One region of the Klebsiella sp. A52 genome, then DNA from elsewhere that is predicted to be linked to it. Evidence: predicted binding sites of a transcription regulator. Region 1 holds the regulator's gene; each other region holds the start of a gene.
What was found. Region 1 encodes PurR, which represses purine synthesis genes. Its sites were predicted from a motif close to CANGCAAACGTTTGCNTG; they were not measured.

Region 1 (4,213 bases):
ACGACCGCGAAGGTTGCCGCGCCCCACACGACCATGCTGACGGCAGCACCCAGTTGCGATTGCGCCAGCAGCGGAATAGCCAACATGATGGCAATCAACAACAGCAGGAATCCTTTCAAAGTGCCGGAGACTGAACGGTCGGCAAACTTACCGCCCAGATAGTTGCCAAGCGAGAAACCGACGCCGATTAATACCAGCATGGCGGTAACAAACAGCGGTGAAGCGTTGGTGATGGTATGCAGTACCGGAGAAATGTAGGTATACAGCGTGAACATTGCCCCGGCGCCCAGCACGGTGGTCAACAGCGCAGAGAGTACCTGAGGCCGCATTAATACCGACAGCTCGCGCTTCACGTTCGGACGCTCGCCGGCGCTACCTTTCGGCAGGGAGAACCACAGGCTTACCATCGCAATTAACCCCAGACCCGCCGTGGCCAGGAACGACATTCGCCAGCCGATGGTTTCACCAAGCCAGGTGGCAGCCGGTACGCCGCCGATATTGGCAATGGTCAGCCCCATAAACATGGTCGCAACCGCGCTGGCCTGTTTGTGTTTTGGCACCACGCTTGCGGCAACGACCGAGCCAAGGCCAAAGAACGCGCCATGATTGAGGCTGGTGATAATGCGCGACAGCAGTAGCGTCGTGTAATCCGGCGCAATAGAAGAGAGCACGTTGCCGAGGGTGAAGATCCCCATCAGGAAGATCAATGCATTGCGGCGAGCGCGATGCGACAGCAGTAACGTCATTAACGGCGCGCCGACCATCACGCCAATGGCATAGGCGCTAATCAGCATCCCCGCGGCCGGAATAGAAACATCTACGCCTTTGGCGATAACCGGCAGTAATCCCATCGGGGAAAACTCAGTGGTACCGATACCAAAGGCACCGATCGCCAACGCGAGTAAGGGAAAGTTGATTTTCATTCAGAGACTCCATCAGGCCGATTCAGGACACGGCATTACATCAGAAGCCAAAAGCATGACATCAATCACAGAAAAACAGAAGTAAACGAAATGACAAAAGATTTTTGCAGATCTGCTAATAATGGCGGGATAGGAGGGGAAGCCCCCTCCCTGCTGGAATCAGTGCAGTACCGCGGTCAACGCGGCGGCGACGATCAGACCCAGAACAATAACCGTCGTTGTCAGCGAAAACTTTAAATTTGTGTCCATCAATTTTCTCCCCTGATTATCCCCACATAGAAAGTGAGCTTGCTCATTTTTGCACAAAAATATGCAAAAATCTTCCCGGATTTAGAGTGATGCACATTTTTGCTCTTCCCCTTTGCCGCGAGATAGGACAAAATCCCACGCTAATTTGAAAGCGTATCGGCCATTGACCCCTTCCTGTCGTTCTGTGTCGTTTTCCCAGGTGTTGCAATGTTGATCATTGTATACAGGGTGTGTATAGGCAAACGTTTACGTATCGATAATCAGACGATCAGGTCAAGGTCTGGAGTGAGAAGTAATGGCAACTATTAAAGATGTAGCGAAACGCGCAAACGTTTCCACTACAACTGTATCACATGTGATTAACAAAACCCGTTTCGTGGCGGAAGAGACGCGCAATGCGGTGTGGGCGGCAATTAAAGAACTCCACTATTCGCCAAGCGCCGTGGCTCGCAGCCTGAAAGTCAATCACACTAAATCGATCGGTCTGCTGGCCACCAGCAGCGAAGCGGCCTATTTCGCTGAAATTATCGAATCCGTAGAAAAAAGCTGCTTCCAGAAAGGCTATACCCTGATTCTGGGCAACGCCTGGAACGATCCGGAAAAACAGCGCGCCTACTTGTCTATGATGGCGCAAAAGCGCGTTGACGGCCTGCTGGTGATGTGTTCCGAGTACCCGGAGTCCGTACTCAGTATGCTCGAAGAGTATCGTCATATCCCGATGGTGGTGATGGACTGGGGTGAAGCCAAAGCGGACTTTACCGACTCGGTTATCGATAATGCCTTTGAAGGCGGCTATATCGCCGGCCGTTACCTGATTGAACGCGGCCATCGTGAAATTGGCGTTATTCCGGGCCCGCTTGAGCGTAACACCGGTGCCGGACGCCTGGCAGGCTTCATGCAGGCAATGAAAGAAGCGCATATCAATGTGCCGGAAAACTGGATTGTTCAGGGCGACTTTGAACCGGAATCCGGCTACCGCGCCATGCAGCAGATCCTCAATCAGCAGCACCGCCCAACCGCCGTGTTCTGCGGCGGCGACATCATGGCGATGGGCGCTATCTGCGCCGCCGACGAAATGGGCCTGCGCGTACCGCAGGACATTTCGCTGATCGGCTATGATAACGTGCGTAACGCCCGCTACTTCAGCCCGGCGCTGACCACTATACATCAGCCAAAGGACTCGCTCGGGGAAGCGGCATTCAATATGCTGCTCGATCGCATTGTTAATAAACGTGAAGAGTCGCAGTCCATTGAGGTACATCCGCGTCTTATCGAGCGCCGCTCGGTTGCCGACGGCCCGTTCGTCGATTATCGCCGCTAACGCCCTCCCCCCGGCGCCGGTTATTCCGGCGCCCGCAACCACTCCCGATTCAACGTTTCGCTGTCGCCAAGATAGTCAAGTAGCCAGCTCAAAGCGGGTGAGGCATCGCTTTGTTGCCAGGTCAGGCAGCAGGCGGCATCCGGGAATGGGTTTTCCAGCGTTAAGGCCGTCCACTCCCCGCTATCAATATGCGGGCGGGCAAAGTGGCCTGGCACCATCCCGACGCACAATCCTGCTGAAAGACAGGTGGCTGAAGATTCCCAATCCGGCACCACCACCCGCTTCTGGTTATCCAGCAGCCAGGTTGTGCGCTTCGGCAGCGAGCGTGAGGTATCTTCGCGCACCAGTGACGGCCAGTTGCGCAACACGTCATCGCTGAGCGGCCCTTCCATCTGCGCCAGCGGATGGCTGCTGGCGACGACACAATGCCAGTTCAGCATCCCCATATCGCGGAAAGCGTAACGCCCGCCCACCGGAATCGAACGCGTCGCGCCAATAGCTAATTCTACCCGCCCATCGGCTAACGCATCCCAGACGCCGTTGAAAACTTCCTGAAAAACGATCAGTTCGACATCGCTAAAATGGCGATAAAAATCAACAATCATCTGGCGCATCCGCGCCGGTTTAACGATATCGTCCACCGCAATCGACAGCTGGCCACGCCAGCCGTTAGCAATCTGCTGGCACTGCTGGCGGGTGATCTGCATTTTTTTGATAACAGAACGTCCTTCCTGCAAAAACCAGTGCCCGGCGGGGGTCAATTCAACATCACGATGGCGACGTTCAAAAAGCGGAACCGCAAGCCACTCCTCCAGTTGTCGCACCGTATAGCTCACCGCCGAAGGTACGCGGTGCAACTCCTGCGCCGCGGCGCTGAAACTCCCGTTACGCGCCACAGCATCAACCACTTCTAAGGAATATTCAGACCACATATTCTGCCTGCAAAATTTTTGAATGCATGTGACAAATAATAGCGTTTCACAAGGCGGATTACACTCCCTACACTCTGCGGCATCGTACCTGCATCAGTAGAAAGAGAACGTTATGCAACAACCTGGGAAAGGATTTTTAGTGTGGCTGGGCGGCCTGAGCGTGCTTGGCTTTCTGGCCACCGACATGTATCTACCGGCCTTTGCCGCCATTCAGCAAGACCTCAACACCTCTGCCGCATCGGTTAGCGCCAGCTTGAGCTTATTCCTCGCGGGCTTCGCGATCGGCCAGCTGTTCTGGGGGCCGCTGTCGGACCGCTATGGTCGGAAACCGATTCTGCTCGCCGGGCTGGCTATCTTCGCTCTTGGCTGCCTTGGGATGCTGTGGGTACGCGATGCGACGCTGATGCTGGTACTGCGTTTTGTCCAGGCGATTGGCGTATGCGCCGCCGCGGTGACCTGGCAGGCGATGGTGACCGACTACTATCCGGCCCAGCGCACCAACCGCATTTTCGCGACGATCATGCCACTGGTCGGGCTCTCTCCGGCGCTGGCGCCGTTACTCGGCAGCTGGCTGTTAGTCCATCTGGAATGGCAGGCTATCTTCGCCACCCTGTTCGCTATCACCATACTGTTGATGCTGCCGGCTTTTCGTCTGAAGGCGGTCGTCAAACCTGCTGGCGAAACCCAGCAGAAAATTACCTTTATGTCCCTGCTGCGTTCACGTGAATATAGCGGTAACGTGCTCATTTATGCGGCGTGTTCCGCCAGCTTCTTCGCCTGGCTCACCG
Region 2 (4,213 bases), 2.5 Mb from region 1:
CGCAACGGCGAGCGTGAGACCGTCGCCCAACGTGACCTTCGCCCCGGCGATGTGATTGAGGTCGCCGCCGGCGGGCGTCTGCCGGCCGATGGCGAGCTGCTATCGCCGTTTGCCAGTTTTGACGAAAGCGCGCTGACCGGCGAATCGGTACCGGTGGAGCGTAAAGCCGGCGAGCGCGTAGCCGCCGGCGCCACCAGCGTCGATCGCCTGGTACAGTTGACCGTTATCTCCGAACCGGGCGATAGCGCCATTGACCGGATCCTCAAACTGATTGAAGAAGCCGAGGAGCGCCGGGCGCCGATTGAGCGCTTCATCGATCGCTTCAGCCGGATCTACACCCCGGCCATTATGGTGGTCGCCCTGCTGGTTGCCATCGTACCGCCGCTGTTCTTCGCCAGCGCCTGGCTGCCGTGGATCTATAAAGGCTTAACGCTGCTGTTAATCGGCTGCCCTTGCGCGCTGGTCATCTCTACCCCGGCGGCGATTACCTCCGGTCTGGCGGTCGCCGCGCGGCGCGGGGCGCTGATTAAAGGCGGCGCGGCGCTGGAACAATTGGGCCAGGTGCGCCAGGTGGCGTTCGATAAAACCGGTACTCTGACCATCGGCCAACCGCAGGTCACCCGCGTTATCGCCGCCGCCAACGTTGATGAAAACGGCCTGCTGGCGCTGGCGGCAGCGGTTGAACAAGGCTCCAGCCACCCGCTGGCGCAGGCTATCATCCGCGAAGCGCAGCAGCGTAAGCTGACTATTCCCGTTGCGCACAACCAGCGGGCGCTGGCCGGTTCCGGGATAGAGGCCGAGGTCAACGGCAGCCGCATCTTAATCTGCGCGGCCAGTAAGGCTGCATCTGCTGAGCATGAGGCGCAGATCCAGCAACTGGAGAGCGCCGGACAGACGGTGGTGCTGGTGATGCGCGATGATACGCTGCTCGGCATTCTGGCGCTGCGCGATACCCTGCGCGACGATGCGCGTCAGGCGGTGGATGAGCTGCATCAATTGGGTGTGCAAGGAGTGATTCTTACCGGGGATAACCCGCGCGCTGCGGCGGCTATCGCCAATGAACTGGGTCTGGAGTTCCGCGCCGGATTGCTGCCGGCAGACAAAGTGCAAGCGGTGATGGCGCTTAACGCCAATGCGCCGCTGGCTATGGTCGGCGACGGTATCAACGATGCCCCGGCGATGAAAGCGGCAACCATCGGTATTGCGATGGGCAGCGGCACCGATGTAGCGCTGGAGACCGCCGACGCGGCGCTAACCCATAACCGCCTCACCGGCCTGGCGCAGATGATTTCGCTGGCTCGCGCCACCCATGCCAATATTCGCCAGAATATCGCCATCGCTTTAGGGTTGAAGGGGATTTTCCTCGTCACGACCCTTCTCGGCCTGACCGGGTTGTGGCTGGCGGTGCTGGCGGATACCGGCGCGACGGTGCTGGTAACGGCTAACGCACTGCGGTTATTGCGTAAAAAGTAATGTTGAAGCGATATTCCCTGCTCGCACTGCACCTGGCAGGGCTACGGTTGCGGACCGTAGGGTAGCCCGGATAAGGCGCAACGCGCCGCCATCCGGGGGGATTCCCTGCTCGCGCTGCGCTTAGCAGGGCTACGGTTCCAGCCTTTGGGTAGCCCGGATAAGGCGCAACGCGCCGCCATCCGGGGATATTCCCTGCTCGCGCTACGCTTAGCAGGACTACGATTCCAGGTCTTTGGGTAGCCCGGATAAGGCGCAACGCGCCGCCATCCGGGGATATTCCCTGCTCGCGCTACGCTTAGCAGGGCTACGGTTCCGGAGCGTTGGGTAGCCCGGATAAGGCGCAACGCGCCGCCATCCGGGGGTATTCCCTGCTCACGCTGCGCTTAGCAGGGCTACGATTCCAGACCATTGAGTAGCCCGGATAAGGCGCAACGCGCCGCTATCCGGGGATATTCCCTGCTCGCGCTGCGCTTAGCAGGGCTACGATTCCAGGCCTTTGGGTAGCCCGGATAAGGCGCAACACGCCGCTATCCGGGGATATGCCCTGCTCGCGCTACGCTTAGCAGGGCTACGGTTCCAGGCCTTTGGGTAGCCCGGATAAGGCGCAACGCGCCGCCATCCGGGGGTATTCACTGCTCGCGCTGCGCTTGAGAGGGCTACGGTTCCAGACCGTCGGGTAGCCCGGATAAGGCGCAACGCGCCGCCATCCGGGGATATTCCCTGCTCGCGCTGCGCTTGAGAGAGCTACGGTTGCGGACCGTTGGGTAGCCCGGATAAGGCGCAAGGCGCCGCCATCCGGGATGGGCTCAGTGGCTTTTACGGATCAGATAACGGTACGGCAGGGCTTCGGTTTCCTGCGCCACCAGTTCATGCTCCATAAAGAGGCAAAAACCGGGGATATCGCGGGTGGTGGCCGGGTCGTCGGCAATAATCAGCAGGGTCTCGCCCACCGGCATGGTGCGTACGGTTTTACGCACCATCATCACCGGCTCCGGGCAGCGGAGCCCCAGGGCGTCCAGCGTATGGTCAGGACTGGAGAAAAGTTCGCTCATTTTTATCTCACTTCAACAAAACGGCCCTAGTTTACCCCCACTTCGCCAGTACGCAAGCCAGGTTAACGTTTGCGCGAAAAACAACCATTGCATTACGCTCGCAACGCAGTATCATGCAGCCGTTTTTAATTGGGTTCCCTCACCCCAACGTTCCGCTCCCGATTCCTTCATTGATGTGAAGCATGACGGGCATAAAAAGGTCACAATATGAATCCCTTTACTACCGTACAGCGTAAGAAAGCGCTCGTCTGGCTTTCGCTATTTCATCTGCTGGTGATCACCTCCAGCAACTATCTGGTCCAGCTGCCGATCTCCATTTTTGGTTTTCATACCACCTGGGGCGCGTTCAGTTTTCCCTTTATTTTTCTCGCCACCGATCTGACGGTACGCATTTTTGGCGCCCCGCTGGCGCGACGCATCATCTTCGCGGTGATGATCCCGGCGCTGATTATTTCCTATGGCATTTCGGCGCTGTTTTACATGGGCGAGTGGCAGGGCTTTGCCGCGCTGGGCACCTTTAATCTGTTCGTTGCCCGTATCGCCGCCGCCAGCTTTATGGCCTATGCGCTGGGGCAAATTCTCGATGTCCACGTCTTCAACCGCCTGCGTCAGAATCGCCGCTGGTGGCTGGCGCCGACCGCGTCGACCCTGTTTGGCAACGTCAGCGATACCCTGGCTTTCTTCTTCATCGCCTTCTGGCGCAGCCCGGATCCGTTTATGGCCGCCCACTGGGGGGAAATCGCCACCGTCGACTACTGCTTTAAAGTGCTCATCAGCATCGTCTTCTTCCTGCCGATGTACGGCGTGCTGTTGAATATGCTGTTGAAAAGACTGGCGGATAAATCTGATTTGTCGGCATTGCAGCCAGGTTAAAGGTACTCGCTAACGGTTGTGATAAGATAACCGGATGAGCCGTTAATGGCCGTTTATCGAAAGGAAGATGTCAATGCGCAATTTGGTTAAATATGTCGGTATTGGCCTGCTGGTTATGGGGCTTGCGGCCTGTGATAACAGCGATTCAAAAGCGCCGACCGTCGGGGCAGCAGCAGAGAGCAACACCAGCGGCCAGGCGATTAGCCTGCTGGATGGTAAACTGAGCTTCACCCTGCCTGCGGGTATGGCAGATCAGAGCGGTAAGCTCGGTACCCAGGCCAACAATATGCACGTCTATTCCGACGCCACCGGCCAGAAAGCGGTGATCGTGATTGTTGGCGACAGCACTAATGAAGATCTGGCGGTGCTGTCCAAACGTCTGGAAGATCAGCAGCGCAGCCGCGACCCGCAGCTGCAGGTTGTGTCTAACAAATCTATTGAGATTAAAGGGCACACCTTACAGCAACTGGACAGCATCATCTCCGCCAAGGGGCAGACCGCATGGTCTTCCGTGCTGCTCGGTAAGGTCGATGACAAACTGCTGACCCTGCAGGTCACACTGCCAGCGGACAACCAGCAGCAGGCGCAAACCGAAGCGGAAAGCATCGTCAACACGCTGGTCATTAACTAATTTTATTGCCCTGATGCAGCGGCCTCCGGTTCAACGACCGGGGGCCGTTTTTTTAACCGCCAGCCCAGCAGTAGCGCGGCCATCACCAGCCCTGCCGCCGCCAGATAAATCGTCGGTATCCCGGTCCACGCCATCAAAAGCCCGGCCAGCGGCCCGGTTATCCCCAACGACAAATCCATAAAGA
Region 3 (4,213 bases), 1.5 Mb from region 1:
TTTGACTTTGGCTCTTCCCGCCCTGTTCTGCTGTTAATCGCACGTATTGCGATCGTGCTGCTGTTCATTATTTTTGGCTATCCGAAACTGATGGGATTTAGCGGAACGGTACAATATATGGCTTCTTCCGGCGCGCCGCTGCCGACGCTGGCGGCGATTATCGCGGTCATCATGGAGGTTCCCGCCGCTATTCTGATTATTTTAGGTTTCTTTACCCGCCCGCTGGCGGTGATCTTTATTTTTTACACCCTGGGTACCGCGGTTATCGGCCACCATTACTGGGATATGACCGGCGATGCGGTATTGCCGAATATGATTAACTTCTATAAGAACGTCAGTATTGCCGGGGCCTTCCTGCTGCTGGCAATAACCGGACCGGGTTCAATTTCGCTGGACCGCCGCTAATCATCAGACACAAAAAAGGCCGCAATCGCGGCCTTTTTTATCTTAACGCGGCAAGATTATGCGTAAACCGGGAAACGTGCGCAGATATCCAGCACTTTTCCTTTGACGCGCTCAATAACAGCTTCGTCGTTGATATTGTCGAGAACGTCGCACATCCAGCCAGCCAGCTCCTTCACTTCCGCTTCTTTAAAGCCGCGGCGAGTCACAGCCGGAGAACCGATACGGATACCGGAAGTCACGAACGGGCTCTTCGGATCGTTCGGCACGCTGTTTTTGTTAACGGTGATGTTGGCGCGGCCCAGGGCGGCGTCAGCTTCTTTACCGGTCAGGTTTTTATCAACCAGATCCAGCAGGAACAGGTGGTTTTCAGTACCGCCAGAAACCACTTTGTAACCGCGGTTCAGGAACACTTCCACCATCGCTTTGGCGTTTTTAGCAACCTGCTGCTGGTAAACTTTGAACTCTGGCTCCATCGCTTCTTTCAGCGCCACCGCTTTCGCGGCGATAACGTGCATCAGCGGGCCGCCCTGCGCGCTTGGGAACACGGCGGAGTTCAGTTTCTTGTACAGCTCTTCGCTACCGCCTTTCGCCAGGATCAGGCCGCCGCGCGGACCCGCCAGGGTTTTGTGGGTGGTAGTAGTAACAACGTGGGCATGCGGAACCGGGTTCGGATAAACGCCGGCAGCAATCAGGCCCGCTACGTGCGCCATATCGACGAACAGGTAAGCGCCGATGCTGTCAGCGATTTCACGCATTTTCGCCCAGTCAACGATACCGGAGTAAGCGGAGAAGCCACCGATGATCATCTTCGGTTTGTGCTCCTGAGCCTGCTTCGCCATGTCTTCGTAGTCAATTTTACCGGACTCATCGATACCGTAAGGAATGATGTTGTACAGTTTACCGGAGAAGTTAACCGGGGAACCGTGGGTCAGGTGGCCGCCTTGCGCCAGGTTCATACCCAGCACGGTATCGCCTGGCTGCAGCAGAGCGGTGTAGACGGCAAAGTTAGCCTGCGAGCCGGAGTGCGGCTGCACGTTAGCGTAGTCGGCGCCGAACAGTTCTTTCGCGCGGTCGATAGCCAGTTGCTCAACGATATCCACGTACTCGCAGCCACCGTAGTAGCGCTTGCCCGGATAACCTTCAGCATATTTGTTAGTCAGCTGGGAACCCTGAGCCTGCATCACGCGCGGACTGGTGTAGTTCTCGGAGGCGATCAGTTCGATGTGCTCTTCCTGACGTACTTTTTCCTGCTCCATAGCCTGCCACAGTTCGGCATCATAATCGGCAATGTTCATTTCACGCTTTAACATCCGCATCTCCTGACTCAGCTAACGATAAAATTTTGGCCTAAAAAGGCGGTCCTGATGGACAACGGCCCACAGTATAACCGAATCATTCTGTGATAACAGGTCTTGACAAAGGATTTTACGCAAACGATTGGCTCCACAGCACACAAGGCTTTGAGCAATAACGCATCAAACATTATCAACGGATTTCTTTTCAGGTTTGTGATGCAAATTCTTCATGTTGTAACGGCTTTGCGGCAAAGTGATAAAGAACCATTTACATAGCAGGGTTATTTATATAAGATGCATTTGAAATGCATCAATAGGATAATATTTAAGGAAGCTGCTATGCTCGACGCTCAAACCATCGCCACGGTCAAAGCTACCATTCCCCTGCTTGTAGAGACCGGCCCAAAGTTAACCGCACATTTTTATGACCGCATGTTTACTCATAATCCGGAGCTCAAAGAGATCTTCAATATGAGTAACCAGCGTAACGGCGATCAGCGCGAAGCGCTGTTCAACGCTATTGCCGCCTACGCCAGCAATATCGACAACCTGCCGGCCCTGCTGCCGGCGGTCGAAAAAATCGCCCAGAAACATACCAGCTTCCAGATTAAACCGGAGCAGTACAATATCGTCGGCAGCCATCTGCTGGCGACCCTCGACGAAATGTTTAGCCCGGGCCAGGAAGTACTCGACGCCTGGGGCAAAGCCTATGGCGTGCTGGCGAACGTCTTCATCAATCGCGAAGCGGAAATCTATCAGGATAACGCCAGTAAAAATGGCGGTTGGGAAGGTACCCGTGCGTTTCGCATTGTTAAGAAGACCCCGCGCAGCCAGCTTATTACCAGCTTTGAACTGGAGCCTGTCGACGGTCAGCCGGTCGCCGATTACCTGCCGGGACAGTATCTGGCTATCTGGCTGAAGCCGGAAGCCTTCGAATATCAGGAAATTCGTCAATACTCTCTGACCCGCAAAGCGGACGGTAAGGGCTATCGCATCGCGGTGAAGCGCGAGAATGGCGGCCAGGTGTCCAACTGGCTGCATAACCACGCCAGCGAAGGCGACGTGGTCTATTTAGCCGCACCGGCAGGCGACTTCTTCCTTAACGTGGCAGCGCAGACGCCGGTGACCCTGCTCTCCGGCGGCGTCGGCCAAACGCCAATGCTGGCGATGCTGGATACGCTGGCGAAAAGCCATCATCAGGGCCAGGTGAACTGGTTCCACGCGGCGGAAAACGGTGACGTTCACGCTTTTGCGGACGAAGTGAAGGCGCTTGGCGCGACGCTACCGAAATTTACCTCACACGTCTGGTACCGCAGCCCGAGCGAAGCCGACCGTCAGGCAGGACGTTTTGATAGCGAAGGTTTGATGGATTTAGCGCCGCTGGCGGAAAATATTCGCGACCCGCAGATGCAATTCTATCTCTGCGGCCCGGTAGCGTTTATGCAATTTGCAGCGAAGCAGCTGGTAGAATTAGGGGTCAATAAAGACAACATTCATTACGAATGTTTCGGCCCGCATAAGGTTCTGTAAGCCCAACGACGCGGGGATTTGTAGGCCGGGTAAGCGCAGCGCCACCCGGCAATACTGCAGCGAGCGGCGAGGATTAAATCGCCGCGTCGTCTTCTTCACCGGTACGGATACGAATCACCCGCGCCACGTCGAAGACAAAGATTTTACCGTCGCCGATTTTACCGGTCTGGGCGGTACGAATGATGGTATCGACGCAGGTATCGACGATATCGTCAGTCACCACGATTTCGATTTTCACCTTCGGCAGAAAGTCCACCATATATTCCGCGCCGCGGTACAGCTCGGTATGCCCTTTCTGACGACCAAACCCTTTGACTTCCGTCACCGTCATGCCGGTGATCCCGACTTCCGCCAGCGCTTCACGCACGTCATCCAATTTGAACGGTTTAATAATCGCATCAATCTTTTTCATGGTTTTCCTGTCTTTGTCGCGTAACCGGTTGCTTACCGTATCATAGCTTGCGCTATGCCGCGGGGCTACTCTTTAAAGTCGTTGGCGTCGAGCTCGTGGCGCGACAGCAGTTTGTAAAATTCGGTGCGGTTGCGCCCGGCCATCCGCGCGGCATGCGTCACGTTACCTTTGGTTATCTGTAAAAGCTTACGCAGGTAGTTGAGCTCAAACTGATTACGCGCCTCAACGAAGGTCGGTAGCGCGGTATTCTCACCCTCCAGCGCCTGCTCCACCAGCGCATCGCTGATCACCGGCGATGAGGTCAGCGCCACGCACTGTTCAATCACGTTAACCAGCTGGCGCACGTTGCCCGGCCATTTGGCGGCCATCAGCCGCTTCATCGCATCGGTGGAGAAGGCGCGCACGAAAGGTTTGTGACGGTCGGCGGACTGGCGCAATAGATGATTGGCCAGTAGCGGGATATCCTCCGCGCGCTCGGAAAGCGGCGGGATCTTCAGGTTAACCACATTGAGCCGATAGAACAGATCTTCACGGAATTCGCCGCGCGCCATCGCCTTCGGCAGATCGCGGT
Region 4 (4,213 bases), 1.9 Mb from region 1:
GTAACGGTACGGAACATTCGCTGCAGATACCATTTCGAGTATCCCGATTTTTTAGCGACTACATCAATGTTAAGTGGTTGATCGATATGTTCATCAATCCATTCAATAAGCGTTTGGATAATATCCTGATGGGACATAAAGCGGCCTCTCTCAATTCTCGATTCGTCGTTTTGTCTGTCGGCGAGTATAATTCCTCAAGTTAACTTGAGGTAAAGAGCTTTATGGAAAATAAACCAGCACGCATCAAAATGCTGCTCTCCCCTGGGGAGGTGGCGAAACGAACCGGCGTCGCCGTCTCGGCGCTACACTTTTATGAAAGCAAAGGGCTTATCCGCAGCCAGCGCAACGCGGGCAATCAGCGGCGATATCGCCGTGATGTGCTGCGAGCAGTGGCGATCATCAAGATTGCGCAACGTATTGGTATTCCGCTGGCGACCATCGGCGAGGCATTCGGCGTCTTGCCGGAAGGGCATAATCTGAGCGCCAAAGAGTGGAAACAGCTGTCGTCGCAATGGCGGGAGGAGTTGGACCGGCGTATCCACACCCTGACCGCGCTACGTGACCAGCTCGACGGCTGCATCGGCTGCGGCTGTTTATCGCGCCGCGATTGTCCATTACGCAACCCTGGGGATAAGTTGGGTGAAGAGGGAACCGGCGCACGCCTGTTGGAAGAGGATTAATCGTGATACCTGCAAAAAACTAAAGCGCCACAACAGGGCGCTTTAGTTGTTTTCCGGTCTTTGTCTTTCGCATTATCCCGCTGGCTCACGGGAGGGTTTCCCCCGACGTCGACTCCCCTCAGGTATTGCGCAATGTGTTGAAGGAGGTTCCGGATTGCGTCGACAATGTAATTGTGGCACAGCCTGATGATTTTGCCTGTTGGCGTTGCCGAAATTTTTCCGTCATTGGTCGCCTGTTTCTATAGTTAATTTGAACGAACAACAGGAGAGCGCCATGTTGACGGTCCATCACCTCAACCAATCCCGCTCGCAGCGCGTGCTGTGGGCGTTGGAAGAACTGCAATTGTCTTATCAGGTCGTCTGCTATCAGCGTGAAAAAAACATGCAGGCGCCAGCGGAACTGAAAAAAATTCACCCGTTGGGTAAATCGCCGGTGCTTGAGGATCAGGGGGTGGTGCTGGCAGAGTCCGGCGCGATTCTGGAATATCTGCAGGAAACCTACGATAGCGCCCAGCAGCTGAGGCCGCAGGGGAGGGAAGATAAACTGCAATATCGCTTCTGGCTCCATTATGCCGAGGGATCGTTAATGCCCTTGCTGTTGATGAAGCTTATCTTCGCCAGCCTCGGCAAGCCGCCGGTGCCGCTTGGTATGCGCACCCTGGGCGGGGCGTTGGGCAAAGGGGTACAAAAAGCGTGGCTGGATAGACAGTTGGCGACACATGCGGCATATATTGAACAGCATCTGGCTCGTCAGCCGTGGTTTGCCGGCGGCACGCTGAGCATGGCGGATATTCAGATGAGCTTCCCGGTGATGGCCTTACTGGCGCGCGGCGGCATTCAACACCTGCCGCACACCCGGCGTTGGCAGCAGCAGGTGGAGTCACGTCCGGGGTGGATTAACGCTATTGAGCGCGGCGGGCCATTTACCCTGCCTGGCGGTTAATACGCCAGAAAGAGGATTAAAACATATAAAAATGTTAATGCATTGCGCACTGACGATAACGTTTGCGCATCGTTTGTCTATTTCCTGAGCTTTGGCGGCGAAATTTGGCAAAATACGACAAACTTCAGTTGAAAAGGGCCAGCTAAAGACAGGATAATCGTTTGCCTTTTTACTTTGCTCGTTTTTTCCCCTGCCGACAGGGGGAGCAAAGACATTCCATATACCGCATTGTATGCGCGGAGTTAAACGTTTGCTTTTTCTCAGCCTCCCTCCTGGCGCCGGGAAACAGCACAAGGAGATGGCGTTTAACTGGCAGTGGACGGTCCATCACGCATGCAAGCGAACGATCAAAATTTTCAGGGGAAGTTTTCTATGTCTACGCCTTCAGCGCGTACCGGTGGTTCTTTAGACGCCTGGTTTAAAATTTCAGCTCGCGGCAGCTCCGTACGTCAGGAAATTGTTGCCGGATTAACGACCTTCCTGGCGATGGTGTACTCCGTCATCGTGGTGCCGGGAATGTTAGGTAAAGCTGGCTTTCCGCCTGCGGCGGTGTTCGTCTCGACCTGCCTGGTAGCGGGCGTCGGTTCATTAGTGATGGGCCTGTGGGCTAACCTGCCGCTGGCTATCGGCTGCGCGATTTCGCTGACCGCGTTTACCGCTTTTAGCCTGGTGCTGGGGCAGCACATTAGTATTCCGGTGGCATTAGGCGCCGTGTTCCTGATGGGGGTATTGTTCACCATTATCTCCGCTACCGGTATTCGTAGCTGGATCCTGCGCAACCTGCCGCAGGGCGTGGCGCACGGCACCGGCATCGGTATCGGCCTGTTCCTGCTGCTGATCGCCGCCAACGGCGTCGGTCTGGTAATTAAAAACCCGCTGGACGGCCTGCCGGTTGCGCTGGGCAATTTCGATAGCTTCCCGGTGATGATGTCGCTGATTGGCCTGGCGGTCATTATCGGTCTGGAAAAACTGAAAGTGCCTGGCGGCATTCTGCTGACCATCATCGGTATTTCCATTATCGGACTGATTTTCGATCCGAACGTCCATTTCTCCGGGATTTTCGCCATGCCGTCGCTGAGCGACGACAAAGGCAATTCGCTGATTGGCAGCCTTGATATCATCGGCGCGCTGAACCCGGTGGTGCTGCCAAGCGTGCTGGCGCTGGTCATGACTGCGGTATTCGACGCCACCGGTACCATTCGCGCGGTGGCCGGCCAGGCTAACCTGCTGGATAAAGACGGGCAGATCATCAACGGCGGCAAAGCGCTGACTACCGACTCCCTGAGCAGCGTGTTCTCCGGCGTGGTGGGCGCAGCCCCTGCGGCGGTGTATATCGAATCGGCAGCCGGTACGGCGGCGGGCGGTAAAACTGGTCTGACGGCAGTCACCGTTGGCGTGCTGTTCCTGCTGATCCTGTTCCTTTCTCCGCTCTCCTATCTGGTACCGGCCTACGCGACCGCGCCAGCGCTAATGTACGTTGGCCTGCTGATGCTGAGCAACGTGGCGAAAATCGACTTCAATGACTTCGTTGATGCGATGGCGGGGCTGATTACCGCGGTGTTCATCGTGCTGACCTGCAACATCGTGACCGGCATCATGATCGGTTTTGCATCGCTGGTGATTGGCCGCGTGGTATCCGGCGAATGGCGCAAGCTCAATGCGGGCACCGTGATCATCGCGGCGGCGCTGGTCATCTTCTACGCCGGCGGATGGGCGATTTAACTTTTCCTGCTAACGACGGGCGGCTTTGGCCGCCCGTTTAATTTTTAAGCCACATCCTGTTTCCTTTTGCGTTAATCTGAGTAGCGTATCATTTCGAGACATGACGCCTCAGATGTAAAAAAAGAAAACGCAGCAAACAGGGAACACATGGAAATATTCTTCACCATACTCATCATGACCCTCGTGGTCTCTCTCTCAGGGGTGGTTACACGTGTACTGCCCTTTCAGGTCCCACTACCGTTAATGCAAATCGCCATCGGCGCGCTGTTGGCCTGGCCGACCTTTGGTTTGCACGTTGAGTTCGACCCTGAACTCTTCCTCGTTCTGTTTATCCCGCCGCTGCTGTTTGCCGATGGCTGGAAAACGCCGACCCGCGAGTTTATCGAGCACGGCCGGGAAATCTTCGGCCTGGCGCTGGCGCTGGTGGTGGTCACCGTGGTCGGTATCGGCTTCCTGATTTACTGGATTGTGCCGGGGATCCCGCTGGTTCCGGCATTTGCTCTTGCGGCGGTGCTGTCGCCGACCGATGCCGTGGCGCTGTCCGGTATTGTCGGCGAAGGGCGGATACCGAAGAAAATCATGGGCATCCTGCAGGGTGAAGCGCTGATGAATGACGCTTCTGGCCTGGTGTCGTTAAAATTTGCCGTTGCCGTGGCGATGGGCACGATGGTGTTCACCATTGGCGGCGCCACCGTTGAGTTTCTGAAGGTGGCGATTGGCGGCATCCTGGCCGGTTTCGTGGTCAGCTGGCTGTATGGCCGCTCAATGCGTTTCCTCAGCCGCTGGGGCGGCGATGAACCGGCAACGCAAATTGTGCTGCTGTTCCTGCTGCCGTTCGCTTCTTACCTGATTGCCGAACATATCGGTT

Region 2: the regulator PurR is predicted to act here: its motif matches at 2,584-2,601, upstream of tusA (sulfurtransferase TusA).
Region 3: the regulator PurR is predicted to act here: its motif matches at 1,832-1,849, upstream of glyA (serine hydroxymethyltransferase).
Region 4: the regulator PurR is predicted to act here: its motif matches at 1,863-1,880, upstream of KGA69_RS04650 (NCS2 family permease).

Annotation. Positions count from the first base shown of each region.
Region 1 is NZ_CP074437.1:4,134,946-4,139,158, forward strand. It holds gene KGA69_RS19555 (MFS transporter) at 1-923, opposite strand, end outside; gene KGA69_RS19560 (cytochrome bd-I oxidase subunit CydH) at 1,083-1,172, opposite strand; gene purR (HTH-type transcriptional repressor PurR) at 1,468-2,493, shown strand; gene punR (DNA-binding transcriptional activator PunR) at 2,514-3,425, opposite strand; gene punC (purine nucleoside transporter PunC) at 3,538-4,213, shown strand, end outside.
Region 2 is NZ_CP074437.1:1,668,354-1,672,566, reverse strand. It holds gene zntA (Zn(II)/Cd(II)/Pb(II) translocating P-type ATPase ZntA) at 1-1,473, shown strand, start outside; gene tusA (sulfurtransferase TusA) at 2,280-2,525, opposite strand; gene KGA69_RS07770 (7-cyano-7-deazaguanine/7-aminomethyl-7-deazaguanine transporter) at 2,733-3,398, shown strand; gene KGA69_RS07765 (DcrB family lipoprotein) at 3,472-4,029, shown strand; gene KGA69_RS07760 (MFS transporter) at 4,032-4,213, opposite strand, start outside.
Region 3 is NZ_CP074437.1:2,657,412-2,661,624, reverse strand. It holds gene KGA69_RS12665 (DoxX family protein) at 1-405, shown strand, start outside; gene glyA (serine hydroxymethyltransferase) at 462-1,715, opposite strand; gene hmpA (NO-inducible flavohemoprotein) at 2,040-3,230, shown strand; gene glnB (nitrogen regulatory protein P-II) at 3,304-3,642, opposite strand; gene glrR (two-component system response regulator GlrR) at 3,708-4,213, opposite strand, start outside.
Region 4 is NZ_CP074437.1:999,776-1,003,988, reverse strand. It holds gene soxS (superoxide response transcriptional regulator SoxS) at 1-137, opposite strand, end outside; gene soxR (redox-sensitive transcriptional activator SoxR) at 222-680, shown strand; gene KGA69_RS04655 (glutathione S-transferase family protein) at 955-1,623, shown strand; gene KGA69_RS04650 (NCS2 family permease) at 1,996-3,345, shown strand; gene KGA69_RS04645 (Na+/H+ antiporter) at 3,493-4,213, shown strand, end outside.